2 regions of the Paenibacillus sp. TC-CSREp1 genome follow, and region 2 is predicted to be linked to the other one. Evidence: predicted binding sites of a transcription regulator. Region 2 holds the regulator's gene; the other holds the start of a gene.
The links. Region 2 encodes NrdR, which represses ribonucleotide reductase genes. Its sites were predicted from a motif close to AACACNATATATNGTGTT; they were not measured.
Positions count from the first base shown of each region.

Region 1: the regulator NrdR is predicted to act here: its motif matches at 2,205-2,222, upstream of ACQSGY_RS15715 (adenosylcobalamin-dependent ribonucleoside-diphosphate reductase).

Region 1 covers NZ_JBNOKM010000009.1:193,248-196,670, forward strand. Annotated here, with positions in the region: gene ACQSGY_RS15705 (YqhG family protein) at 1-180, opposite strand, end outside; gene ACQSGY_RS15710 (SNF2-related protein) at 186-1,946, opposite strand; gene ACQSGY_RS15715 (adenosylcobalamin-dependent ribonucleoside-diphosphate reductase) at 2,292-3,423, shown strand, end outside.
Region 2 covers NZ_JBNOKM010000009.1:27,281-30,703, forward strand. Annotated here, with positions in the region: gene ACQSGY_RS14910 (MntP/YtaF family protein) at 1-186, shown strand, start outside; gene coaE (dephospho-CoA kinase) at 241-837, shown strand; gene ACQSGY_RS14920 (lytic transglycosylase domain-containing protein) at 834-1,397, shown strand; gene ACQSGY_RS14925 (alpha/beta-type small acid-soluble spore protein) at 1,495-1,716, opposite strand; gene nrdR (transcriptional regulator NrdR) at 1,832-2,299, shown strand; tRNA gene ACQSGY_RS14935 (tRNA-Ala) at 2,601-2,672, opposite strand; gene ACQSGY_RS14940 (AraC family transcriptional regulator) at 2,844-3,423, shown strand, end outside.

The DNA of each region.
Region 1 (3,423 bases), 170 kb from region 2:
CGGCTCCACACCGACACGTTCTACAAACCCCCAGTAATAGGGGCGGTTGGTTAACGCTTTATCTGCTTCAGGCGACAGCTTGACCGTCACATGGGCAGGTGATCTTTCAAGGATTTGACAATCGAGAGCTTCAAGGTAAGTCAGGACATAAGCCTGTATTTCATGTGATGACATCGTCATGGATATCAGCGTCCTCCTTTGTGAAGATCAAGTTTGGTGATCAGAGGAACTTCACTCGCAACGTCGCGCTGAATGGAATGCAGCGACTGCCCGAGCGAATCCATTTTGCGGCGAATATCGTCTTCGTTCTCGGATTCCAGCATAATTTTGTACAGACTTTTTTCAATGGATTCATTTTTCTCCAGCCGCTCCAGAATGACGTCCAGACCGCCAATGACCATCTCAAACATATTAATCTTCTCGTGCAGCAGGTTCAGAATGTGCTCTTCAATCGTGCCTTTTGTGGACAGGTTGAAAATATTAACGTCGTTCTGCTGACCGAGCCGGTGAACCCGGCCAATCCGCTGCTCTACCCGCATCGGGTTCCAGGGCAGATCAAAGTTGATCATGTGATGACAGAATTGCAGGTTGATGCCCTCACCACCCGCTTCTGTTGCAATCATCGCCTGTACACGTCCCCGGAAAAGATCCATCATCCAGTCTTTTTTACCCCGGTTCATGCCGCCCCGATAAGGAACAGCTGTAAGCCCGTTATTCCGAAAATAGTTCAGCAAATACTCCTGGGTAGCCCGGTATTCCGTGAAGATAATGACCTTTTCATTCATATCCCGAATCAGTTCCATCGTTTTCTCGGCTTTTGTATTTTCCTTGATCGCCTTGATGTGTGCAACGAGCTCCCAGATTTTATCCCGCAGCGGAGAATCGAGCGGCAGCTTCTTCGACAGATTGACAAGAGTTACAAACACGGCATCCCGGCTGCTGCATACTTCCCGCTGCAAAGTGACGAGGGAGAGCATGCTGCTGAGATTGCCCCCAGCCTCCTGATACTGGTCTTTTACAAAGGAGGTAACTCCGTCGTAAAGCGCCTGCTCCTCAGGGGAGAGACGAAGATCGACGTTGGAAACATTACGTTTGGTGAACTGTACCGGGCCTTCGCCGCGTCTGTTACGGATCATGACCTTGGACAGCTCATCCTTGAGCTGCTCCTGATTTTTGGGCACCCGTTTATCCACCACAAAGTTGGCGGCGAAATCCCCCTGACGACCCAGCTGACCTGGCTTCAGCAGATTGATCAGATTAAACAGCTCGCTCATATCGTTCTGCACAGGTGTAGCGGTGAGCAGCAGGCAGTATTTTTTACGTAACTGCAGCATGAATTGATAGTTGGTCGTTTTTTTGTTTTTAAGTTTATGTGCTTCATCAATGATGATCATGTCATAGTCCATACTTAGCAGCATATCTTTGTGCGGGTCCCGTTTGGCCGTATCCATCGAAGCTACAACCACATCGTTTTGCCAGGAGTATGCTTTTTTCTGTGCTACGGCAGGAATGCCGAATTTGGAATTGAGCTCACGCACCCATTGCAGCACAAGGGATGCAGGCACAAGAATTAACACTTTCGATACCAGACCACGCACCATATATTCTTTCAGAATAAGGCCAGCTTCGATTGTTTTGCCCAGACCTACCTCATCGGCAAGAATGGCACGGCCTGACATTTCAAATAATACTTTTCGTGCCGTATCCATCTGGTGAGGCAGCGGGGTTAAATCTTGCAGATGCTTCAGACATTGAATTTCGTCAAAATTAGGGATCAGATTTGTTTCTTCAGCCTGAATGCCCAGTTGAAAGAGTCGATAGTCTCCCCATGGGCCGCCTTTATCCAGACGGGATTCGAGCTGGTCCAGCCAGCTTCGATCAAACTCAAGCGGCACGGGTATTTCAGCTGCAGGCTGTTTGAGGTGATGCGGATGTTTCCGGTTCATGCTGCGTCCTCCCCTGTCATGCTATATAGATGACGTTTTATTTCGTAGGTAATAGTATGGACGAACGAACGCCAGTTCATAACCTGTAGTGCAATTCCGTCATGCTACCGATGGACATTCTCAAAAAATTCACAACCTGCGCAAGAGAGCGTACAAGAGAATATGAAAGAGCTTGGACGAGTACATGCTCCTCCAATAATGTTTCTATGACAAAAATCACATGGAAAATCAATATATTGTGTAATATACTGGGTTTATATCACTATATGTAGTGTTTGTGCATATTTTATTCGCAGGTATGAAGTGAATCAGGTGAATAGTCTATTCAGGAGGGTGATTGGAACGATGACATCCAACAATACACAAACGAATCAACAAGAATATAGTCAGAACCACAAGGATAATCACACGCACAGGCTGGAAGGGCTCAGCGAGAAAATATTTCTCGATCGTTATGCGTGGAAGGACGCAGATTCGTCACATGCCAAAGTCGGAGATATTGTGCTTGTTCTGACCAAGGATGATCCCAAGTTTCCTATGAAGGAAGTGGGCGAGATTGTAGATCGGCAGGGACAGCAGGTTAAAGTGCGAACACGAAGTGATGCAGTCATTGAGACGGATGTGGAGAAGCTGACACTTACCATCGAGAAAACACCAGAAGAGATGTGGGACCGATTGGCGAAAGCCGTTGCCTCTGTTGAAACAACACCTGAGCAGCGCACAATCTGGGAAAGCCGCTTCCGCTCGGTGCTTGAGGACTGGAAGCTGGTTCCGGGTGGGCGCATTGCAGCCGGGGCAGGGGCGAGTGAAGAGCTGACGCTGTTTAACTGTTATGTCATTCCTTCTCCCCAGGATAGCCGGGGCGGCATCATGAAGACGCTGACGGAAATGACCGAGATTATGGCTCGCGGGGGGGGCGTGGGCATTAACCTGTCTTCGCTGCGTCCGCGGCGGGCTGTCGTAAAAGGGGTGAATGGTTCGTCAAGCGGCTCTGTATCCTGGGGTGGTCTGTTCAGCTATACGACTGGACTCATCGAACAGGGCGGCAGTCGTCGCGGTGCGCTGATGCTGATGATGAATGACTGGCACCCGGACGTGCTGGATTTTATTACGGTTAAACAAACGATGGGTCAGGTAACCAATGCGAATTTGTCGGTTTGCGTGAGCAATGCTTTCATGGAAGCCGTCAAGCAGGACGGCAATTGGGAGCTTGTTTTTCCCGATACCAACGACCCTGATTACGATACGGCATGGGATGGCGATCTGAGTAAATGGAAGGAAGCAGGTCACAAGGTTATCTCCTATCGGACCGTAAAAGCACGTGAAATATGGCATACCATTATTGAATCTGCCTGGAAGTCGGCGGAGCCTGGCGTTGTATTTATGGAGTATTACAACCAGATGTCCAACAGCTGGTATTTCAATCCGATTATTTGTACAAATCCTTGCGGCGAACAAGGCCTTCCAGGCTGGGGAG
Region 2 (3,423 bases):
CTTGGCGCGGCGTTACTCGGGTTTCCTACGCTGTGGACTGCACTGGTCATTGCGGTGTTCAGCGGAGCTTTGCTGTCGCTTGGCATGAAGGTAGGTTTGCGATTTGCAGCGCAGCGCTGGATGCAGAAACTTGCAATTCTGCCGGCTCTGCTGTTAATGATTATGGGTGTGATCAAGCTGTTATAAGGTTGATAACAGCTGTTGTAAAGCATGATAATGAAGCTGTTATGAGGTGAAACGATGAATATAGGCTTAACTGGCGGAATCGCAACAGGCAAAAGCAGTGTTTCCGCCTATCTCGCCAGTAAGGGAGCGCTGCTCATCGATGCAGACGTTATCGCCCGGGAAGTGATGATGCCCGGGCATCCCGTTTTGGCTGCCGCTGTTCAGCGGTTTGGACAAGCCATACTGAATGAGGACGGAACACTGGATCGGAAAAAGCTGGGAAGTATTGTGTTTCAGCATCCTGAGGAACGTAAAGCACTTGAGGCTATCACACATCCAGCCATACGGAAAGAGATGCGTGAGAGAGCCGCTGCATACGAAATGCAGCATCCGGACAAGCTGATTGTGTCGGATATTCCACTGTTGTATGAATCGGGCCTCGAGGACGGCTTTGAGGAAATCATGGTGGTGTATGTGCCTAGAGAGGTGCAGCTGGAACGTTTAATGAGCCGTGACCAGATGACTCAGGCTGATGCCGAAGCACGTATTGCAGCACAGATGGATATTGAACTCAAAAAAGAGCGAGCGAACATCGTTATTGATAACAGCGGTTCATGGGCTCAGACGGAGAAGCAGCTTCAAGCATTTTTAACACGTAAGGGTCTGCTATGAAGATATTACGCAAAAAACGTGTGCTGCTGATCATGTTCATTTCCTTTGTACTTGTATTATTTCTGAATACCAATTGGATGGCGTGGTTCTACCCGATCCAGTATAAGGAAGAGATTCGGGCACAATCCCAGAGCTATGAGGTGGACCCGTTTCTGATCGCTTCGATTATCAAGGTGGAGACCAATTTCAAAACAAGCAAGGAATCCAGACGCGGCGCCATCGGGCTGATGCAGCTTATGCCGGATACGGCTAACTGGATTCTGGAACAAGCCAAAATTCCGAATACGTCGCTGGACGAGCTTAAACATGAGCCTGAACGTAATATCCAACTTGGCACATGGTACTTGCGTAATCTGTCGGATCAGTTTCATGGCAACGAAATCGTAATGATTGCGGCATATAATGCCGGACCTGGTAAAGTCAGCAGCTGGTTGAAAAATGGTGTATGGGATGGCAAACTTGAAACGGTAAAGGATATTCCTTTTGGCGAGACACGCCACTATGTACAACGGGTGATTTACTATTATAATCAGTATGTGAAGATCTACGATACGTTCTGATGTGATTGCTGAAAATGGGATAAGCAGAAGCACGGAGCAGACCGGTAATATACCGGCCGCCCCATGCTCCTCTTTGTAACGTATTACGATGCAGATATTATTGGTATTGACCTGCCAATTGCTGTTCTGCAATTGTTACCAGACGTTTCGTGATGTATCCACCGATCGAACCGTTCTCGTAAGAAGTCATGTTACCTTGGTATCCATCTTGTGGGATGCTGATTCCGAGTTCTTGAGCTACTTCGTATTTCATTTGCTCCAGAGCTGCGGAAGCTTTAGTTACTACCAAGTTGTTGGAGTTACCGTTGCTTTGTGCCATTGCTGTTCACCTCCTCGCGGTTGGTAAAAGTATTATGTGTCGCCAATACGATTTTCATAACAAAACAGGATCAGGGAATATGTGGTAAAAAGTAAAACGTGGGAAGTGATCTAATTTGAAATGTCCTTATTGTGGTTATCTGGGCACGAAAGTGCTGGATTCCAGACCAGCCAATGAATCAAAATCCATCCGCCGCCGCCGCGAATGCGAGCAGTGTGCCAGAAGGTTCACTACCTTCGAAATGATCGAAGAAACACCGTTGATTGTTATCAAAAAGGATGGCAGCAGGGAAGAGTTCAGCCGTGACAAAATTTTGCGTGGCCTGATTCGTGCTTGTGAGAAACGTCCTGTCTCGGTGGAGACGCTGGAGATGATGGTGTCGGAAGTGGAAAAGTCACTGCGCAATACAGCCGAAGCTGAAGTCGAGAGCCGCCAGATTGGAGAGCTGTTAATGGAGCAGCTGTTTCCCGTGGATGAAGTGGCTTATGTACGCTTTGCGTCCGTATACCGCCAGTTCAAAGACATCAACATGTTTATGAAAGAGCTGAAATCGCTGCTGTCCAAAGAAGAGCTGGAGGACTAGTATCGTGGGGAAAAGGAGAAGAGCAATCCGGGGTTATATTTGATATGTGCCCGCATCATGAATGTTCTTCTCCATATGATTTCGGTGCAAGAAAACCTCTTAATGAAAAACGGGATTATCAGTTTATCCATACCTGGAAGAAGTTTTTGATGAAAATAGTTATTGGAAATAATACATAGCGGATTAATTAAGTAAACGTAAATGGATTAGACAATAGAATGGCTTCAATATTGGGGAATAAAAAAATCACATATTTAAATGAATAAACAAAAGACCCTATAGAAATAGGGTCTTTAAATTATGGAGCGTAGGGGGGTCGAACCCCTGACCTCTTCGCTGCCAGCGAAGCGTTCTCCCACTGAACTAACGCCCCAAGACGAATACAAAAATTAATATATCACTTAAATATTAAGCAGTCAATGTTTGTTTTATCTTTCGTAGCAATGTTATATTTGCGAATGAAGACGTACGAATTTGAAAGAGGAATGAAGAAACGATAATTTAGTTCAGGATTGCAGGCATACCAGTTACGGAGGATCAGAAAATGAACAAAACGGAATGGGCAGAGTCCACTTTTCCAATTTATACAGCAGACCGCATTCAATCCTTATATTGTACATCAACGATGCCGATCCATCGTTTGGATGTGAATTTGACCGTTCTGATGGCTGTTTCCAGTGGAAAAGGTACACTTCATCTGAACGATGGACTGTACGAACTTGCCGAAGGCATGGCAATCCTTATTCCAGTCAAAAGCAATGCGTTTATACAGACTGATCTGATGCATCCTCTCCATATATACACGCTCTCTATCAGCACACAGGAACAAACAAGGTTATCGACAACAGGAACGATGGGACGGACAAGTGTCTTAACCTCGGAGCCATCTATGCAGCTATTTCCGTATGAACCTGTGATCGTAGCACAGCTGGAAGAGTTGTATATTCATCGCTTGCCTGGCAACGAAAGCAGGCATTTGAGGAATCAAATTCTTTTTCATCAGGTTCTGCTGAATATGCTGGAGCATATGGAAGCCGGATATGGTGCGAGTGATCAGCCATCCATGGAACGCAGCATTACATATATGGAAAAAAACTTTAATAAGAAAATAACAACTGAAGGGC